DNA from 3 places in the Pedococcus sp. P5_B7 genome. Region 1 is predicted to be linked to each of the others. Evidence: predicted binding sites of a transcription regulator. Region 1 holds the regulator's gene; each other region holds the start of a gene.
The links. The regulator LexA, encoded in region 1, represses DNA repair genes until DNA is damaged. The targets are predictions, from matches to a motif close to TCGAACANNTGTTCGA.

Region 1 (6,709 bases):
TCAGCCGTCTCACCTCGGCCGTGTTGACCTTCTTGTTGGCCGAGAACATCGCGCACGGTTCCTGCCCCACGAGGTCCACCGGCGTGGTGGGGAGGGTGGCGATCGCCCTGGCGTAGTCGGCCGGGCGACCGGCTCCGGTCGCCAGCACGACCGTCACCTTGGGGGACGCCTTGACGATGGACTGCACGGCAGACCTCACCTGCGCTCGGAACTCCGGGAGGTGTGCGGGATCGGTTCCGTCGCAACGGATGTCGTTGTCCATGATCATGACCAGCGCCAGCGAAGGTGTCGGGACGATGGCCAACGCGGCGGGCACCTGGAACTCCAGCCCATCGGCCTTCTCCCCGTTGCGCGACACGTTGGCCACCAAGCCCTGCGTCTTGGGACGGACCGCAACCAACCTCTCGTAGACGCTGTTGACCTCGGGGTTGGTGCCCGTGGCCCACGAGTTGTCGACGACGTTCTCACCGGGGTTTGCGGGATCGGACTGGAAGCCGGTCATTCCCGAGTGGCCCAGGGCGATCACCCCCTCGGGGTGGTCCGCGTCCACGCCGGACGGCGCGCCGGTCGCCGAGGTGGTTGCTGCCACCCGCGAGCGGTCGACGCTTGACCCTGTCGGAGTAGCCCCACCGCTGCAGGAGCAGAGCGCGAGGACTGCCAGCACTGCAGCTGTTGAGGACGACGATCGCGGGCGCACGGATCCCTCCTCAGCGACGAGCCACTCTGCGGTCCACGGTATGACCGTGTCCCGCGGCAGCCCTCCCGCACCTGGCGTAGACCCGCCCGGCGTGACCCCCGGCAGGTGACCGGCAGTCGGCGGTCAGGCCGGCCGTCGGGCGACCAGCACCACGTCGATCGCGTCGCCCTGCTCGGTCGGCCGCACGTACTCCTCGCAGCGCTCGACCACCAGGTCGCCCGCGGCCTCGCGCAGCTGCTCGGGGGAGTGCAGCAGGGCGGGGTCGGACGGCCCACCGACGCCCTCGGTGAGGTTGCGCAGGCCGTGCCCGACCACCACCAGCGCACCACCGGGAGCCAGCCAGCTGCGGGTGCGGGACACGACGTCCGACGGGAGGTGCAGGTAGGAGACCAGCACGAGGTCGTAGAGCACCTGGGGCGCGGGGTGCCACGACCGGGCGTCCGCGACGACCCAGTCGATGCGGTGGCCGAGACGCGTCGACTCCTTCTCCCCCTTGGCCAGCCCGACCGACGAGAAGTCGACGGCCGTCACCCGCCAGCCCAGCGACGCGAGCCACACGGAGTGACGACCTTCGCCGGCCCCGAGGTCGAGCGCCCGACCCGGGGGCCACCCGCCGACGATCCGCTCCACCTCGGCGTTGGGGGTCGCGCTCCAGACGTGCTCGTGCGCGGCATACCGCTCGTCCCACAGCGCCTGACGGGTCGTGGGGGTGCCCCGGTCGGGGTCGGGCAGGGCCGGTCCGTCGGTCGAGCCGTGCCTGTCGGAGTGCTGGTGCCCGTCGCTCATCCCCCTAGCATCGCCGATATGAGCAGCTTCGTCCCTGCCGAGGACCCGGCGATCGTCGTCCGCGACGCGACCCCGGCCGACCTGCCGGCCATGGCCGCCGTCTACGACGAGCAGGTGCGCACCTCGCTGGCGACCTTCGACACCGAGCCGCGCGGCGCGGCATACCTCGGGGAGAAGCTCGCCGCCGTCGACGAGGGCAACGTCGTCCTGGTCGCCTGCACGGCCGCCGACGAGCTCCTCGGGTACGCCTTCTCCGGACCGTTCCGCCCCCGGCCCGCCTACGCGGGCACCAAGGAGGTCTCGGTCTACCTCGCCGAGACCGCGCGGGGTCGCGGCCTCGGCCGCACCCTGTATGCCGCGCTGCTGGCGCGGCTCGACGCCGCGCCCGGCGTGCACACCCAGGTGGCCGTGGTGGCCCTCCCGAACGACGCGAGCGTGGCGCTGCACCTGGCGGCCGGTTTCGAACGGGTGGGGGTCCTGCGGGAGGTGGGGCACAAGTTCGGTCGTTACGTCGACACTGCGTGGTACCAACGGATGAGCCCCACGGATTAGGGCTGGCGTGTCGCGCCCTTGCGCGGCACTCTCGGAATTGCACCCCTGTCGCAGGCTGTGGAGGTTCGGAGATGGGCGCCATCGGAGCTGGGCCGTTCGAGAACGACGACGCACTGGACTTCCTCGACGAGCTCGAGGAGTCGGAGCAGGACGTGCGCCGCCGGAAGGTGGAGACCGCCCTCGCCCGGGTGGTCCGTGCGTCCGGCTACATCGAGGCCCCCACCATGTCCGAGGCCGTGGCGGCCGCCGCGGTGGTGGCCGCCTGTGACGACTTCGAGGCGGTGATCGGGGAGCGGAACGTGCCGCGCTGGATCGACGAGGACCCCATCGAGGTCGACGAGCGGCTCGAGGAGCTCGCGACGAAGGCCCTGCACCGCGCCCTGAAGTCCGACGACAACGAGCTCTGGGAGCTGTGGGCCGACGGCGACGGTGGCGAACGGTTCGCCACCAAGGTCACCCACCTGCTCGACGCCCTGGGTGACTGAGCCTTATCCCTGCCGGCGGGGCCCCGACACGCGTGTGCCGCGGCACGCACGGGGCGTACCGCGGCACACGGTGCAGCCGGCACCTGAGGGTCGAGGTCAGATGCGGCGCAGCACCGCCGTGACCTTGCCGAGGATGGTGGCGTGGTCTCCGTCGATGGGGTCGAAGGCGGCGTTGTGCGGCATCAGCCACACCTTGCCGTCCTTGCGCTTGAAGGTCTTGACCGTCGCCTCGTTGTCGAGCATCGCGGCCACGATGTCGCCGTTGTCGGCGCTGGGCTGCTGCCGGACGACGACCCAGTCGCCGTCGCAGATCGCGGCCTCGATCATCGAGTCACCGACGACCTGCAGGAGGAAGAGCTGGCCCTCGCCCACGATCTGGCGGGGGAGCGGGAAGACGTCCTCGACGGTCTCCTCGGCCAGGATCGGCACACCGGCCGCGATGCGACCGAGCACCGGCACGTAGGACGCCTCAGGGCGGCGGTCGTTGATCCCGGTCTCGTCGTAGGTGGCGGTCTCGTCCTCGACGCTGGCGCCGCCGCGGTAGCCCCGCATGTCGGCGGGCGAGTCGGGTGAGACGACCTCGATGGCGCGCGGTCGGTTGGGGTCGCGACGCAGGAAGCCCTTGCGCTCGAGGGTCGACAACTGGTGGGCCACCGAGCTGGGGGAGGTGAGCCCCACGGCCTCGCCGATCTCGCGCAGGCTCGGCGGGTAGCCACGCCGGTCGACCGAGTTGCGGATCACCTCGAGCACCCGTCGCTGCCGGACGGTCAGACCGTCGCCGCGATCGCGGTCGGGCAGTTCCTTGACGTTGTCGTCGCTCATGCCGCTTCCTCACTTGAGCCGATAAAGGTGCAGGTCAGATGCCGTGTGCCGGGCTACTCAGCGGCTGTGACAGGTGGGCTGTCAGTGGCCTCTGATGTGCTTGGGGCATGAACACAGCGTATGGCCTTCGAACGTCTGTGCCAAACATGTGTTCGACGCGTGTCTTGATCCGTTCGAACATGCGTGCTAGAAATCACCCAGGCAGTTCTTCGCACACCCGTTCGATGAACGCAACCATGAGCCCCCAGCTCACCGCCCCCATGGAGGACCAGATGAGTGCAGCAGTCGCTTGGGACGTCGCCCCCGCACCGGTGCGGGTCCCCGTTCGCCCGGCTCGCCCCCAGCTGGTCTCGGTGCCCACCGGGGCAGCGGTCCCCCAGGTGCCGGCCACGCCGCTGCGGATCACCCGCGCGGGTCGGCTGGCGCTGACCCTCACCGTCGTCGTGGCGGCGGTCGCCCTGGCGGTCGCGCTCTTCTCCGGCGGAGCCTCCGCCACCGTCATCGACCACTCGACCACCGTGGGCACCGGCCAGACCCTCTCCGAGATCGCCACGCAGCAGCTTCCGCACCTGCCGATGGCCGAGGCCGTGGCCCAGCTCCAGATCGCGAACGACCTGACCGGCAGCGACATCCACGCAGGTCAGACGCTGCTCATCCCGCGGGTCGGCTGAGCGCGCGTCGGTCGAGGTCCCACGGCCCGCGGCCCACTGACCGGTCGGTAGGTCCGACCAGGTCAGCTGGCCTTGGCCAAGTGGGTCCAGCGGATGGCTGACGTGTCGCCTGCCTTCGCGATGGCGACCTGGTCGACGCCCACGGCCGAGGTGGTCGTGGTGGTGCGGATCGGCACCCCCGCCGTGACCGTGTAGGACGCGGTCCCCGGGAGCGCCGTGATGACGGTGCCGTCCTTGGGGTGGAACCGCAGGTGGTTGAACTTCAGGCCCGAGCCGGCCTGGTCCACCGCGAGCTGGTCGACGTAGAGGGGGGTCTTGTACCCGCCGACGTTGGCCCAGGAGCTGATCGCGATCGGTGCGCCACCGCTGATCCGGTAGGCCTCCAGCCGCTGTGCGGTCTTGATGAACGTCCCGTCGGCGGGCACGGCGTTGAGGTGGTTCCAGACCCCGCCCGAGCCGGCCCGGTCGATCGCGTTCTGGTCGACCACGACCGTCGGCTTGGTGCCACCGAAGACGGTCCACGAGGTGACGATGACCGGAGCGCCGCCCACGATGCGGTAGGCCTCCCTGCGCTGGGCGCCCTTGATGAAGGTGCCCTCGGCCGGTCGCATCGGCAGCGTGGCCAGCGAGGTGCTGGAGACCAGGTGGGTCGGCTGGATCCCGCCGAAGGCGGCCCAGGTGGAGACGTAGACCGGGGACTTGCCCACGAGGCGGAAGGCCTGAGAGGTCTCACGGACCTTGATGAAGCTGCCCGACGGCGGGGGCTGGTAGGCCTTGTCCTTGAAGTGGATGAAGGTGGTGGGCCAGTTGCGGTCACCACGGGGCACCCGCCAGCGAGACGAGTAGCCGCCGCCGTAGGACGAGTCGGAGATGACGATGTAGGCCGCCGTCACCTCCTCCACGTAGCCGACGTGGCCGTAGCTGGGGGCGTAGGCGCTGCCGTAGCCCCACTGCGCCACCGAGCCGACGGTGGCCGTCTTGTCGACCTTGAAACCGCGCTTGGTGGCGTTGACCGCCCAGCTGCCGCCGTTGCCCATCGCGCTCTGCTGGGCGACGCCGTTGCGCGCCAGTCGGTAGGCGACGTAGTTGACGCAGTTGTTGCCCGAGGAGCTGACCGGGTAGCCCCAGATCGGCTTCCCGGCATACCCGGAGAAGGCGATGCACGAGACGTTCGACGCCTTGCACTCCCGGACCATCGTCTCGGCGTGCGCCGGCGTTGCCACGGTGGCGGTGAAGGCCACTGCTGCGCTGGCGGTGAGCGCGAGCGCGGCGAGGCGTGCGGCAGCGCGGCGGAGGTGACGTCGCATGACTTCCCGGGGGTTGGGGGGACCGGGCGGGGTGCCGGATGGTGCTCGGCGGAAACGGGGCCCGGTCGGGGGGCCTTCGACAGGGTGCCCTACGGCGGATCCTCTTGTCCCATTTGCCCGGAGAACACCGTCCGTGTAATTCGACGGCTCGTGCTCAGGACGGCCATGGGGCATCGGCCGAACGGCCGAGACGCCGGGGCGGCCCTGCTCAGCGGCCGGCCCGGCGCGGTCGGCGTGCCGGGTGCCCTTGCACGCCGCCCCAGAGGTGTGGGGTGCCCTCGTTCTCGACGTAGGAGAGGTCGCGGCCGAGGAAGTGCGCGAGTCGCTGGGCCGCCCTGCGCACCTGGGTGCGTCCCGCCGTCGTGACGCCGGGAGCGAGCCGCACCTCCACCTCGACCACGTCGGGGCGCACGGTCCGCTTCCACAGTCCGACGTTCACCGACTCCAGGACCACCCAGGCCCAGAACGGGTCGTTGTGCTCGGCGTAGGGATGGTCTGGCAGGGACGGGAAGTTCACCTGCGGATAGCTGAGCACCACCTCGTCATAGGTGGGGAAGAGGTATGCCGCGGGGGCGGCCGGGCTGCGCCGGCGCACCTGGGCGGGGTCGAACCAGTGCGGGATGCCGTCGACCTCGACCTCCTCGAGGTCGTCGCCGATCTCGGCCAGCGCCTGCTTGGTATCGGTGACGGTGAGGGTCGCCCAGCGGGTGAAGTCCTTGATGGTGGTCGGTCCGTGGCCCGCGACGTAGCGCCGGACGAGCTCGACCACGGCTTCCTCGCGGGTGCGCGTGGGGGTCGGCGGCACGACCTCGTCGACCAGCGCATAGGAGTGGTGCACGCCCTTCATGGGCCCCGAGCAGACCAGGCCCCTCAGCTCGGCGACGAGCAGCAGGTGGCCGAGCTGCTCGCCGGGCTTGATGGGGGACCCGCGGTTGGTGAACTCGTCGTTGAGCTCAGGGCGGGTGCGGAAGGTCTTGTCCTGCAACAGCTCTGACAGCACGTCGAGGCCGTCGGACATGCGGCGCTGGTCGTCGAGCCCGAGCTGTCGGTGCCGAGCGGCCATGCTGGACAACACGCGGGGCGAGGTGAGGTCGAGGATCCAGCGCAGGTCCTCGGGCGCGACGAAGTGCCACGTCGGCCGCAGGATGTGGGTGCGCAGGAAGGCGCCGGAGTCGAACTCGCGCTGCACCGCGGCATACGTGCCATTGCGCGAGCGCAGGCCGAGCGAGAAGAAGGCGTGGTCGCGCTCCTGGCTCTGCACGCAGGTGAGCAGCCGCACCACGTCGGCCGCCTTGGGGGCTGGCGCCGACGACAGCCGTTGCGTCGCCAGGCGTTGGGCGAGGACGCGGGAGGAGTCCATGGCGCCATCCTCTCGAAGACCGCCGACAG
Region 2 (6,709 bases), on a different contig from region 1:
CTCGAATCACGCCGCGATAGTGGCACAGCAGCGACGGTTCGGAAGGCAAAATCGGTGGATCTCCACCGAAAGAGGCAGCTCTCAGCGCTTCAGGATGCGGGCTTCCCAGGGGCGGAGCGTGGCGGTCGGCGAGGTGGGGTCGCCGAGGTTGCCGAGCAGGACGGTGGCCGACTCCCAGCCGTCGAGATCGAGCGTGCCATCCAGGCCGGGGCCGGTGAGGTCGAGGTCGTCGCCCGAGAAGTTGGCGAGCACCAGCAGCTCAACGCCCTTGTACGACCGCGTGAACGCGTACAGCGTCTCGTGGTCGGGTGCGTGCAGGTGGAAGTCGCCATGCGCGATCGCCGGCTCGGTGTGCCGCAGCTCGATGACCCGGCGGTAGTGGTGGAACACCGAGTCGTCGTCGGCCACCGCGGCTGCCGCGTTGACCTCTCGGTAGTTGGGATTCGTTGCGGCCCAAGGGGTCCCGCTCGTGAACCCCGCGTTCGCGCTGTCATCCCACTGCATCGGGGAGCGGGCGTTGTCGCGACTACCGAGCCTCAGGTTGGCGAGGATCGCCTCGACGTCACCACCCGCGCCGGACGCCAGGCGGTAGTAGTTGACCGACTCGATGTCGAGGAAGTCGTCGGCCGAGGCGAAGGGCACGTTCGTCATCCCGAGCTCCTCGCCCTGGTAGACGTACGGCGTGCCACGGTGCAGGTGCAGGACCGTGCCGAGCAGCTTCGCCGACGCGACCCGGTGCTCGGGAGCATCGGACCCGAACCGCGACACCGCACGCGGCTGGTCGTGGTTGTTCCAGTAGAGCGAGTTCCAGCCGACCTCGGCGAGGGCGTCCTGCCACCGGCCGAGCGACGCCTTGAGGTCGCGCAGGTCGACCCGGCTCCGGTCCCACTTGTGCGCCCCGATGTCGAGCCCCACGTGCTCGAACTGGAACACCATGTCGACCTCGTGTCGCTCCGGGTCGGTGTAGAGGATCGCGTCCTCGACGGTCACGCCCGGCATCTCGCCGACGGTCAGCAGCTTCTCGGTGCGCCCCTCGAACACCGCCGCGTGCATCTCCCGGAGGAACTCGTGGATGCGCGGCCCGTTCAGGAAGTGCGGCGTGCCGTCACCCAGGTAGGGCGTGGCAGGCAGGGGCTCACCATCGGGCAGTGAGGTCACCTTGGAGATCATGTTGATGACGTCCATCCGGAACCCGTCGATCCCGCGGTCCAGCCACCACCGCATCATCGCGTAGACGGCCTCGCGCACCTCCGGGTTCTCCCAGTTGAGGTCGGGCTGCTTCCGGCTGAACAGGTGCAGGTAGTACTCGCCGGTCGCCTCGTCGAGCTCCCACGCGGGCCCGCTGAAGAACGACTCCCAGTTGGTCGGCTCGGCGCCCTCGTCCCCAGCGGGGTGGCCGTCGCGGGCGGTCCGCCACCAGTACCAGTCGCGCTTCGGGTTGTCCTTGCTCGACCGCGACTCCACGAACCACGGGTGCTCGTCGGAGGTGTGGTTGACCACGAGGTCCATGACGATGCGTATGCCGCGGGCGTGCGCCTGCGCGACCAGCTCGTCGACGTCGGCGAGGGTGCCGAAGGTCGGGTCGATGTCCTGGTAGTCGGCGATGTCGTAGCCGTTGTCGTCCTGCGGGCTCGTGTAGATCGGCGACAGCCAGACCACGTCGACGCCGAGCTGCTGGAGGTAGTCGAGCCGGCTGATGATGCCGGGCACGTCACCGATGCCGTCACCGTCGGAGTCCTGGAAGCTGCGCGGGTAGATCTGGTAGACGACGGCTTCGCGGAACCACTGGTCATCGGTCATGCCCGGAGTCTTCCGAGCGACGGAGTCGTCGGCAAGCGGGGCTCGCGCGGGCACGCCGGAGCGACAGCACCAGCCCCAGTGGCAGGCGCGTCGGAGATGATGGGCACGACGGTGCGCGGGGCAAACCTCACGGCACGCTAGGTCCGTCGGTGGATGGTGACTCGTTTGCGTCCGCCGGGGTCGTGGGTGATCCGGTGGCGGAATCCGGGGTGGTGGATGCGTCGGTGGTGGAACCCGCAGAGTGGGACTGCGTTGTCGAGGTTGGTCAGCCCGCCGGAGGCCCAGGGGTCTTGGTGGTGGTGCTCGGTCCAGGCGTAGGGCCGGTCGCAGTCCTGGGCGGCGCAGGTGTCGTAGGTCTTGGCGAGGGCGACCCGCTGGGCTTCGGTGAAGAACCGTTGGGTCCGGCCGAGGTCGAGCGGCTGCCAGTCACCGTCGAGCACGGCCGGGACGAGGCCGGCGCCACAGGCGAGTCGGCGCGCTTCGGAGGCGGAGATGTCGTGGCCGGTGTCGAGGTGGGCCGCGCCGAGTGACGTCTTGAGGGTGTCGTGGTCGAGGGTGACCAGGACGGTCGCGGCGACCTTGCCGGAGAGGTGGTCGGTGGGCAGGTGCTCGAGCAGCTCCACGAAGGCCCGACCGTACTTCTGGGACCAGTCGAGGTCCTCGGCCCGGAACGCGTCCCAGGTCGCCTCGGCCACCTGGTCGGCGGTCAGCGACCCACCCTGCGACCCGCCCTGGGCTGCGGCCCGTTCGCGGGCGTCGCGGGCCGCCTGCTGGGCGAACCGGCGCGGAGAGGCGATCTGCTGGATGACCTTGGTCAGGATCTGCCCGGCCAGGGTGGGCACCGTGAAGTGTCCGGTGGTGGTGCCGTCGTGGTTGTCGTGCAGGGTCAGCCTGGTCGCGGCCAGGGCACGCTCCTCCTCGCTGCGCAGCACCGCGTCCTCGTGCGCGTCGACCTCGGCCTGCGACCGCCGCGCGGACTCCAGGGCCCGGCGCGCCTTGCGGCGCAACGCCGCCGGGTCGACCCGCTTGCCGACCGCCACCAGCGACTGCTCGATGGCGGCCCGCTGCGTGTCGTCCAGCCCGGCCGGCAGCTGCTGCGCGGTGGTGGCGATCACCAGCGCGTGCTCGGTGCTCAGGTCGCCCACGCTCAGCGCCTGCCGGGTGGCCGGGAGACCGCCGTCGAGCGCGGTCGCCAGGCGTACCTCCCGGGCCGTGGAGGCCCCGTCGCGACGGGACCGAGCGGCGAGCCAGACGGCGGTGCCCGTCATGCCGGCGTCGGAGGCGACGTCGGACTTGTCCACCACCGCCGCCAGCGACAGCTTCAGCGCCGCCATCCTGGCCATCGCCCGGTCCAGCTCGACGACGAGGCTCGACGCGGCATACCCGGAAAGCTCGTCGACAGGCCCGACGCGGTCGAGCACCTCGTGCACCTGACGCACCCCCTCGGCGGCCGTCAGAGGCGGCGCCGGATGGATGGGTGCGATGGCCATGGTCCATGTTATTCGAACACCTGTTCGAAGATCAACCCATGAAGATGGTCAATTCTGGGAACTCGTTGACCCGTACCCGTCCATGCTGGACGATCAACCCAACAGCGAGGGGGAGTCGTGAACGAGTGGATCTTCGGGAGCCTGCTCATCGGGGTGTTCGTCATCGGAGCGGTGGCGATCGTGACCCTGATCGTCGTCGGCATCGTGCGCCGCGTCGGTGACAAGCGCACCCCCGAGGAGCGACGCGCCGACGAGTACGGCGACATGGCGCCCGGCACGTTCAAGATCACGCCCGGCATCGGTGGCGACGTCGACGGTGGCACCGGCGCGGTGTGAGCCCCGCGCTCTCAGGTTGAGGGTGGTGCGGCCGCCTCGATGAGGCGGGTGAGTCCGTCGCGCATGGCTTCGAGCTCGGCCAGGTCCATGCCGAGGCGGTCGATGATCGCAGGGGGGATGCGTTCGGCACGCTTGCGCGCGGCGGCTCCCTTGCGGGTCAGGGAGACGGCCAGGGCGCGATCGTCGAGCGGGTCGCGCCCACGGGTGACCATGCCGCCGGCTTCCAGCCGCTTGAGCAGAGGCGAGAGGGTGGCGGGCTCCAGGCTGAGTCGCGAAGCCAGCTCGCTGACCCGCAGGGGCGAGTCCTCCCAGAGGGCGAGCATGACGAGGTACTGCGGGTGGGTCAGCCCCATCGGCTCGAGCAGCGGCCGGTAGAGCGCGATCACGTTGCGCGACGCGACCGCCAGTGCGAAGCAGACCTGGCGATCGAGCTGGAGAAGGTCGGCCGCTTCAGCGGGCGGCGGGCGGCGAGCACCCTTCGTCGATGCAGTCACGATTTCGAGTCTAGCCCGACCGGGGCTATCGTTAGTGCAGAGATAGTTAGGCCACTAAGCAATATGGATGCAGATCGAGGAGAGCAGATGAGCAAGGCCGATCACGAAGGACTGTCGTGGGGATACCGCCTCGGCTACCGGATCAAGTGGCTCGGGATGCACCTGTACGGCCCCGCGCAGCTCGGTGAAGCCGAGGACCCGCACCGTCGGCTCGAGCGCCAGCGAGCAGCCCGGGTGGCTGCGGCCAGGCTGGCTCGCGAGACAGGTCAGTAGCAGCCGTTGACCGTGGCGGCGAGCATGTCGATGTTCTGCCGCATGACCGTGGTCGAGGTCGGTTTTCCGTTGATGATGAACGCGAACGCCTTGATGCGTCCGTCCTTGCCGATCGTCCAGCCGGCCAGCGCCACGGCGTCGCTCAGCGTGCCGGTCTTCGCGTAGACCTTGCCGACGGCGCACTTCGACGTGCTCGCGGTGAACCGGTCGTAGGACGCCTTCAGCGTGCCGGTCATGCCGGCCCGGGGCAGTCCCGGGCTCGACCGCAGGATCCGGAAAGGCTCCTTGTTGGCCGGCTCGAACGTGTTCTTGACCATCTTCGCGAGCTGGATGCTGGTCAGCCGGTCGCTGCGGGACAGGCCCGATCCGTCGTAGATCGCCGTGGCGGCGAGGCCTTCGTAGGTCAGGCCCTTCTTGGCAGCGGAGCTCGCCGCCGACCAGGTCTTGCCGGCGCCGGATCGCACGCCGACGAGCCGGTGCAGCGCCTCTGCGTGCTCGTTGTCGGACTCCATCATCATCCGCGTGACGATCTGGTCGATCGTCTGGCCCGCGGACGTGGCGAGCACCGGGTTGGCGGTCGACGCGGTGCCGCGGGTCACGCTGGCGACGGTGATGCCGTAGGTCTTGAGCTTCGCCGCGAAGATCTTGGCCGCGTCGATGGTCGTGTCGCTGACCAGGCGACCGTCCACCACGAGCGCGCGCAGCCAGGTGGTCTCGTCGGGGACGTACGTCGAGGGCCAGCCCGTCGCGAGGCTCGGTGCGGCGAAGAGGGTGTCATCGGCATACAGGCGCACGCGCGGCTGGCCGTTGGCCTTCATGGCATAGGCGGTCTGCTGGGCCAAGGACACCAGCTGCGCGGACGAGAGCGCGGGGTCGCCGGAGCCGATGAGGACGACCTGGTCGGCCTGGGTGCCGCGACGGACCGTCGTGGTGAAGCGATAGGTGGGACCGAATCGCCGCAGCGCGTTGGTGGCGGCGACGAACTTGATCGTCGACGCCGGCTTGAGCGCGGTGTTGCCGTTCTTGCTCCACAGCAGCGTGCCCGTGCGGGCGTCCATGACCGCGCCGCTGAACTGCGTGCCGAACTTCGCGGTGGTCGCGCGGGCGGTCAGCTTGCTGACGATGCGGGCGTCCGCAGCGGACTTCGTGTATGCCGTGGCGAGCGTCGGTGCGCTCACGGCCGGGGCCGCGGTGGTGACAGTCGTGGTGACCGCCCCGGGGGCTGCCGTGGCGTTCGGCGCGACCAGCGCGGTGGCGGCCAGGGCTGCGACGACGGCGGAGGAGGTCAGGAGGGAGCGCGCGCGTGTGGTCATGCCAGTCCTTGGTGAGCGTGCCGCATCTGGGGAGGCTGGGGCGGGTCTGCCGTGGGGGTGTGGCGAAGGTACTGCCCACCACGGCCCAGTGGGGGCTTTCGACCGATTTTCACAGCGTTTCTGGCCGTTCGCCCGAGGTTGGTCTTCGCCTACCAGCAGGCCCCACTGGCATCCGGTCGCGGGCTCCGGCGCGGCTCTCAGACGTCGACGAAGAGCTGGATGGTCGTGGTGGCGCCGACCTCGAGCCCCTCGGCCCGTCGCACCGCGGTCTTGAGCGGCACGATGTAGCGACCGTCCTTGGGCCACAACGACGTGGTCCAGTCGGTCTGGCCGATGCTGACGCGCACCGGGATCATCCCCCAGCCGTAGCTGACCAGCCCGGCTGTCGCATCGAGCGCGTCGCAGAGCTCCTCGGGCACGGTGACGAAGTGGAACGGTGACGGGCCTCTCCAGTGCCAGATCTCCCCGCTGAACTGCAGCTCCATGCCGCACAGGATAGGCAGTGGCCCCGACGTCAGTAGTGGGCCAGCGCCAGCTCCAGCAGCGCCGCCTCGACCTCGCGGTCGAGCTCGAGCCCGCGCAGGCGTGCGGCCGCGTCCGTCGGCCCGTCAGCTGCATTGACGAGGTCGTATGCCGTGCGCTTGAGGTTGTGGTCGATGCGCGCTCTGTCGAGCACTCGGCGCAGCTGCTCGACGGTCCGGTCCCAGCCGAACGGTCGGAGCTCGCCGACCGTGGCCGTGGTGCCTGTAGAGGTGGCGACGTCGCCCAGGTCGAGGCGGATGCCCGTCTCAGTAGGGGTGGATTCAGAATGCGAGGAGCCCTGTGCGCCAACGGTTTCGGCGCCGAGGATCATCAAGGACCAGGTGCGTGAGCTCGGAAGGATGTCAGTGGCACCGGTCGCCGGAGCGACGGTGAGCTTGCCCGCAGCGTCGTCCCAGGTGATGGTCGTGACAGCGGTCTGGGGGTCGGTGTTGCCGTCGTCCTCGACCAGGTCGAACCGGCC
Region 3 (6,709 bases), 220 kb from region 1:
CCTGGTCCGACGGGGCAGCGCTCGACGCCCTCCCCCGTCGTGGGGCCGCCCGCTTCGCAGCGCGGTCGAGGGCGCGTCCGTAGCGGTCGAGCTCGGCGACGTGGAGCAGCAGGTCGCGACGGGTGGTGCGACCCCGGCGCCCGAGTCCCCCGGCACCGATCCCGGCGGACTCGACCCGCATGCCATAGAGGCTGTCGAACCCGCCGGCGAGGACGAGGCGCTCGGCGATCGGTCGCGAGACGTGGGCGCGGTGCCAGAAGTCGGCCAACCCGGCGTAGGGCTGGCCCGCCACGATGCGGGCCACCTCCGCGTCGTTGATCCCCCGCACGTCGGCCAGGGACAGCCGGATGCCGTAGCTGCTGGCATCGGGCAGGTCGGGGTGCGGTGGCACGAACCCGGACGGGTCTGGGTCATCGGTGTCATTGGGGTCATCGGTGTCATTGGTGTCATCGGCCAGGCGCTCGATGCGGTAGCTGTCGGTGGAGACGTTGACGTCGAGCCCGAGCACCGCGATGCCCAGGCTCCGGGCGTCGTCGAGGATGAGCCGCTTGGGGTACATGCCCGGGTCGTGGGTGAGCACCCCGGCGAGGAACGCGGCGGCGTGGTGGGTCTTGAGCCACGCCGAGTGGTAGGTGGGCAGCGCGAAGGCCGCGGCGTGCGCCTTGCAGAACCCGAACGACGCGAACGCCTTGAGCACCTCCCAGATCCGGTCGACGTCGGCCGGGGCATAGCCGCGCGCCCTCGCCGCGGGTCGCCACCAGGCCTCGATCTCGTGCTGGCCCTTGGGGGTGCCGAGGGCCCGGCGGACCTCGTCGGCCTGGGCCAGCGACACCCCGGTGGTCTCGGCGACGATCATCAGCACCTGCTCGTGGAAGACGACGACCCCCTCGGTCTCGCGCAGCGCCTCGATGAGCGTGGGGTGCAGGTAGCTGACCTCCTTCCACCCGTGTCGGGCCTCGAGGAACGGCGTGATCATGTCGGACTTCACCGGGCCGGGTCGGAACAGCGAGATGTCGATGACGAGGTCCTCGAACCGCTCCGGGCCGAACTTGCCGATCAGCTCGCGCTGCCCGGGGCTCTCGATCTGGAAGCAGCCGAGGGTGTGGCTGGTGCGGATCAGCCGGAAGGTCGCCTCGTCGTCGAGCGGCACCTGCGCCTGGTCGTCGAGGTCGACCTGCACCCCGTCGACCCGGGCGACCTCGGCCACGGCGTGCGCCATCGCCGACTGCATGCGGATGCCGAGGACGTCGAGCTTGAGCAGCCCGAGCGTCTCGACGTCGTCCTTGTCGAACTGGCTCATCGGGAACCCCAGCCAGCTCGCCTCGACCGGGGTGCGGTCGAGCAGGCTGCCGTCGGACAGGATCACCCCGCACGGGTGCAACGCGATGTGCCGGGGCAGCCCGTCGAGCCGCTCGACGAGGTCGAACAGAGCCCGCAGGCGTGGGCTGTCCAGACCCCGGGCCCGCAGCTCGGGTAGCTCGGCGATGGCATTGCGCGCGTCCTTGGCCCGGATGTGCGGGAACGCCTTGGCGATCTCGTCGATCTCCACCGGTGGCAGCCCGAGGGCCGATCCGACGTCGCGGATGGCGTGGCGGACCTTGTAGGTGTCCATCATCGAGACGCACGTGACGCGTTCACCGCCGAACCGGTCGAGGATCCGTTCGTAGACCTCGGTGCGCCGGGCCGACTCCACGTCGATGTCGATGTCGGGCAGCTCGGCCCGCAGCGGGGAGCAGAACCGCTCCATCAGCAGGTGGTAGCGGATCGGGTCGACCCCGCTGATGCCGAGCAGGTAGTTGACCAGCGACCCGGCACCGGATCCGCGGGCCGCGACGCGTACCCCCATCTCCCGGATCAGGTCGACGACCTGGGCGACGGTGAGGAAGTAGGTCGGGTAGCCGAGCTCGGCGATCACCTTGAGCTCGTCGGCGAGCCGGCTCTCGATGGCCATCAGCTCGTGCTCGCTGGCCCCGGGGTAGCGCCAGGCCACCGCCCCGCGACACCGCTGCTCGAGCATGACCTGGGCGCTCATGCCCGGCTCCACCCCCAGCCGCTCGGGCTCGGGCAGGTGGATCGAGCCGATGCCGAGGTCGTGCCGTGCGCTCTGGGCGCACCCGAGCCCCAGGGCCAGGGTGCGGGCGACCAGGGCGTCGGCGCGCGCCCGGTCGCCACCGGTGACCTCGCGGGCGATGGCGTGCATCGTGTCGGTGCTCGCGAGGTGGGCCGCGTCGGTGACCCGGTCGAGGTGCCGGGTGTCGAGGGCGACCAACCGCCGCGCGGCGTCGAGCACGTCGACGACCGCCGACTCCCCCGGGTCGACGTGGCGCACCGCGGCGGTGAGCACCGCAGGGACACCCTGCTCGTCGGCGAGCCCGAGCAGTCGCCGGGCGTGGCTGCGTGAGGCCGGCGTGCCCTCGGGTCCCCCGTGGCAGACCACCTCGATGACGACGGCGTCGGGTGGCAGCCGGCGTCGCCAGGCGGACAGCAGCTCCCGGGCCCGGTCGGTGCGTCGCGCCAGCAGCGCGCGACCCACGTCGGAGTCGGGTCCGAGCAGCACCACGAGCGGGCTGGGCTCTCCCCCACCGTCGGGTCCCCCTGCTGCTCCCCTTGCTGTTCCACCGCCCTGCTCCCCCGGCACTCCCGCCGGTCCCCCGCACGCGCCGGCGAGCACCGCGACGGAGCTCACCGGCACCCCGCGCTCCCCCCGCAGGTGGGTCTGGGTGACCAGCCGGCACAACGCCGCCCACCCCACCCCGGCGGGCACCCCGGCTGTGCGCCCCCGCGCGAGGACGGTGACCCGTGGGTGGCGCGCGTCGCGCTCGGCACCACCGCGGACCGGCGTCCGGGTGGGGGTGGGAGCGGGTCGCGCCCCCGCTGCGCCGGGGTGGGCCGCGTCCGGACCCACCGCGAGGTCGACGCCGAGGACCGGGGCGATCCCGGCCGCGGTGGCCGCCTGGACGAACCGGACCGCGCCGTAGAGACCGTCACGGTCGGTGAGGGCGAGGATCGGCTGGCGGTGCTGGGCGGCGCGCTCGACCAGGGCTTCGGGGGGTGCTGTGCCGTAACGCATCGAGAACCCCGACGCGACGTGCAGGTGGGCGAACTCGGTGCTCATGGCGCCGCCCTCGCACCGGTGGTGGCAGCTCGGGTGGTGGTGGGGTCAGGCGTCGTCGTGGCCAGGGCGGTGGGCACCAGCAGGTGGTCGTGGGGCGACACGGTCACCGGCAGACCGAGGGTGTGGCAGACGAGGTCGAGGAAGAGCTCGGACTGCCGCAGCACGTCATCGGCCTCCCGTGCACTGTGACCGTGGTGGCGACGAGCTCCGACCACCTCGAAGAACCCCGCCCACTCGGAGAGCTCCGGGGCGACCGTGGGCAGCAGCTCCCACAGGCTGCGCGGACCCGACTGACCCGTGGGTGGACGACTGGAGGTGCGGGTGGCGACCACGGCGGCGGCGGCGCGCAGCGCCCCGAGCTGGGCCTGGTCGTAACGCCGGGTGACCTCCTGGCTCTGGCAGGCCTCGAGCAGTGAGTGCCGGGCCCGGTCGAGCAGGTCGAGGGTGGCAGCGGCCCCGGTGGAAGCCCCGGTGGAAGCCCCGGTGGAAGCCCCGGTGGAAGCCCCGGTGGAGGCCTCGGTGGTCATCAGTGGGTTTCCCATCAGTCCGCGACCCTCAGCAGCCGCCACTGGCTGCCGTGGTCGGCACCCAGGTCGTAGACCCCCACCCCGCAGAGGCGGCCGGCACTCGCCTCGACCCGCCAGACCTGTCGCTCGCGGGCATCGGTGAGCACGTCACTGCCACCATCACGCTCCCGGGCGTCGCGCCACCACGGGCGGCGTTCCTGCCAGCGGTCGAGCACGGCCCGCACGACGTAGAGCCGGCCGCGCCAGACGAACGCCTCGGGCTCGCGTCCTGCTCCCGCACCCTCGACACCTCCGGCAGCCCCCAGGGTGCCGGAGGTGAGATCGTCGCGAACCCCCTCGCGGACCTCGATGGTCTCTTCGTAGCGGCGAACCACGGGATGCTCCTTCACGGTCTGGTGCGGATGAGAGGTGGGATGAGAGGTGGGATGAGAGGGCGATGAGATGGGCAGCGTGAAACCGGGCATGACGCAGCACCGTCGAGGGCAGGCGCGACGGCGCACTCGGGTGCTGCTCTGGCCCTGTGACGGGCGGGGTCGAGGCGCCTGATCACAGGGCCAGAGCCGCAGTGCTCCGCGGGACCGCCGGTCACGGTGGAGCCGTCACCAGCGGGCCGTGACCGGTGGACCGGTCGTGGGACCACGAGTTCGAACAAGTGTTCGATAAGAAGAACCGTACACCCCGCCACGGACAGCCCGTCAACCCCTGCGGAACCAGTGGTGACAGCGACTCCCCCACGCCCCTAGTTTGGGGACATGACAGCGCCCGACGGACCGCCGTCGGCCCCCGACCTGGTGGCCTCCGCCACCGACCCGATGCCGGCCGCCACCGACCCGGCCGCATCCACCGCCGACCCGGCCGCATCCACCGCCGACCCGGCCGCACCAGCCACCGACCCGGCTGCCTCGACCCCCGACCTGACCGGGCACCCCGCCGTGCGCCGGGTCCTCGACACGCTTGCGGTGCACCACGTCGTCCCGCAGGTGGTCAGCCTGCCCGACGCCGCCCGGACCGCAGCCGCCGCAGCCGCCGCCCTCGGCATCACCCCGGCCGAGATCGCCAACTCACTCATCTTCCGTGCCCACGCCCCCGACCAGAGCATCAGCCCGGTGCTCATCCTCACCTCGGGCGCGCACAAGGTCGACCTGGTCAAGGTCGCCGAGCTCGTCGACGACATCGACCACCTCGACCGCGCCRACGCCGACTTCGTCCTGGCGGCGACCGGTTTCACCATCGGCGGGGTCGCACCGGTCGGCCACGCCACCCCGGTGCGCACCCTCGTCGACGTCTCGCTCAGCCGCTACCGGCACGTGTGGGCCGCCGCCGGGCACAGCCACACGGTCTTCCGCACGACCTACGAGGAGCTCCTGCGGGTCACCGGCGGACACGCCATCGAGGTCGCCTGAGCGACCCGCACCCTGACCCCGCACGCACGGAGTCGGGCGTGCCCCTGAGGGCGGGGCACGGCATACGAGGGCTGCTGGCTAGCCGCTCGCCACCTGGTGGACGCACAGGACGTTGCCGTCGGGGTCCTTGAACCACGCCGCCTTCTCGCCACCCATCTCGGCGATGTGGTCGACGGTCTTGAGGTCGGGCAGGTCGTAGTCCTCGAAGACCACGCCCCGCCCTTCGAGGTCGGCCACCTCGGCGACCACGTCGTCGACCTCCCAGGTCAGCGCGGTGCTGGGGTTCTGCGTGCCCGCTTCACGGGGAAGCAGCATCAGCATCGCGCCACCACTGAGCTGGTACATGAGGCTGCCCTCGTCGTTCGTCCCCAGGAACGGCAGGTCCAGCAGGTCGTAGAAACCCTTGGCGCGATCGATGTCCGCGACAGGAAGCAGCGCCGCAACTGCGCTCGTGGCCAATGACATGACGAGCACCTCCTTCAGGCCCTCCCAGCGTGCTCCCGGTCCGGCTGCTGGTGCTCCACCAAAGCGCGCAGCACAAGTCGGCACAATGGGCCCATGACCACCCCCAAGCCCGTCGAGTGCTGGCTCACCGACATGGACGGCGTGCTCGTCCACGAGGAGAGCGTCATCCCCGGGGCACCCGAGTTCATCGCCGCCCTGCAGGAGTCCGGGACACGCTTCCTCGTCCTGACGAACAACTCGATCTTCACCCCACGTGACCTGCGGGCCCGCCTGCTCGCCAGCGGCATCGACGTGCCCGAGCAGTCGATCTGGACCTCGGCCCTCGCGACCGCGCAGTTCCTCGCCGACCAGCGACCCGGCGGGACCGCGTTCGTGGTCGGCGAGGCCGGCCTGACGACCGCACTGCACGAGGTCGGCTACACGATGACCGAGCGCGACCCGGACTACGTGGTCCTGGGCGAGACCCGCACGTACTCGTTCGAGGCGATCACCAAGGCGATCCGGCTCATCGAGGCGGGGGCCCGCTTCATCGCCACGAACCCCGACGTCAGCGGTCCCAGCCCGCACGGCATGCTGCCCGCCACCGGCTCCGTCGCGGCCCTGATCAGCACGGCGACCGGCCACCAGCCCTACTTCGTCGGCAAGCCGAACCCCCTGATGATGCGCAGCGCGCTCAACCGCATCGACGCCCACTCCGAGTCGACGGTGATGATCGGCGACCGGATGGACACCGACGTCATCAGCGGCCTCGAGGCGGGGCTGCGCACCGTCCTGGTCCTCACCGGCTCCACCCGTCCCGAGCAGGTGGGCCGCTTCCCCTACCAGCCCACGCGCATCGTCGACTCGATCGCCGACGTCGTGCCGCTGGTCAGCGAGCTGCGCCCCGCACCCCGGAACTGAGCGCGCCCCCCGACGCGGGTATGCCGCGTGGCCGGGTCAGCGGGTGGCGCCGAGGACGCTGTCGAGCAGTCCGGGGAAGGTCGCGTCGAGCTCCTCGCGACGAAGCGACACCAGCCGCTCGCGACCCCGCGGCTCGTTGCGGATCACCCCCGCTTCGCGCAGCACCTTCATCAGGTGCGACTTGGTCGACTTGGGCAGGGCCGGGTTGGTGGCGCCGCACTGGGCCATCTCGAGCGGGCCGTCCGCGAGGTCACGGACGATCTGCAGCCGGGCGGGGTCGCTCAGGGCGAAGAGCACGT

Region 2: the regulator LexA is predicted to act here: its motif matches at 3,303-3,318, upstream of ACXJKD_RS11350 (DUF222 domain-containing protein).
Region 3: the regulator LexA is predicted to act here: its motif matches at 4,287-4,302, upstream of ACXJKD_RS03160 (YbaK/EbsC family protein).

What each region holds. Positions count from the first base shown of each region.
Region 1 is NZ_JBFULM010000002.1:291,268-297,976, reverse strand. Features, by position in the region: gene ACXJKD_RS04225 (SGNH/GDSL hydrolase family protein) at 1-589, opposite strand, end outside; gene ACXJKD_RS04220 (class I SAM-dependent methyltransferase) at 821-1,483, opposite strand; gene ACXJKD_RS04215 (N-acetyltransferase family protein) at 1,502-2,035, shown strand; gene ACXJKD_RS04210 (DUF4259 domain-containing protein) at 2,107-2,520, shown strand; gene lexA (transcriptional repressor LexA) at 2,617-3,342, opposite strand; gene ACXJKD_RS04200 (LysM peptidoglycan-binding domain-containing protein) at 3,579-4,013, shown strand; gene ACXJKD_RS04195 (CHAP domain-containing protein) at 4,076-5,320, opposite strand; gene ACXJKD_RS04190 (winged helix DNA-binding domain-containing protein) at 5,529-6,680, opposite strand.
Region 2 is NZ_JBFULM010000004.1:158,025-164,733, reverse strand. Features, by position in the region: gene ACXJKD_RS11360 (PLDc N-terminal domain-containing protein) at 1-10, opposite strand, end outside; gene ACXJKD_RS11355 (glycoside hydrolase family 13 protein) at 82-1,800, opposite strand; gene ACXJKD_RS11350 (DUF222 domain-containing protein) at 1,938-3,290, opposite strand; gene ACXJKD_RS11345 (hypothetical protein) at 3,408-3,626, shown strand; gene ACXJKD_RS11340 (MarR family winged helix-turn-helix transcriptional regulator) at 3,638-4,120, opposite strand; gene ACXJKD_RS11335 (hypothetical protein) at 4,208-4,393, shown strand; gene dacB (D-alanyl-D-alanine carboxypeptidase/D-alanyl-D-alanine endopeptidase) at 4,387-5,706, opposite strand; gene ACXJKD_RS11325 (DUF1905 domain-containing protein) at 5,904-6,191, opposite strand; gene ACXJKD_RS11320 (TIM-barrel domain-containing protein) at 6,221-6,709, opposite strand, start outside.
Region 3 is NZ_JBFULM010000002.1:70,418-77,126, forward strand. Features, by position in the region: gene ACXJKD_RS03145 (DNA polymerase III subunit alpha) at 1-3,115, opposite strand, end outside; gene ACXJKD_RS03150 (SAV_6107 family HEPN domain-containing protein) at 3,112-3,657, opposite strand; gene ACXJKD_RS03155 (DUF6504 family protein) at 3,657-4,016, opposite strand; gene ACXJKD_RS03160 (YbaK/EbsC family protein) at 4,395-5,045, shown strand; gene ACXJKD_RS03165 (VOC family protein) at 5,124-5,510, opposite strand; gene ACXJKD_RS03170 (HAD-IIA family hydrolase) at 5,604-6,410, shown strand; gene ACXJKD_RS03175 (ArsR/SmtB family transcription factor) at 6,447-6,709, opposite strand, start outside.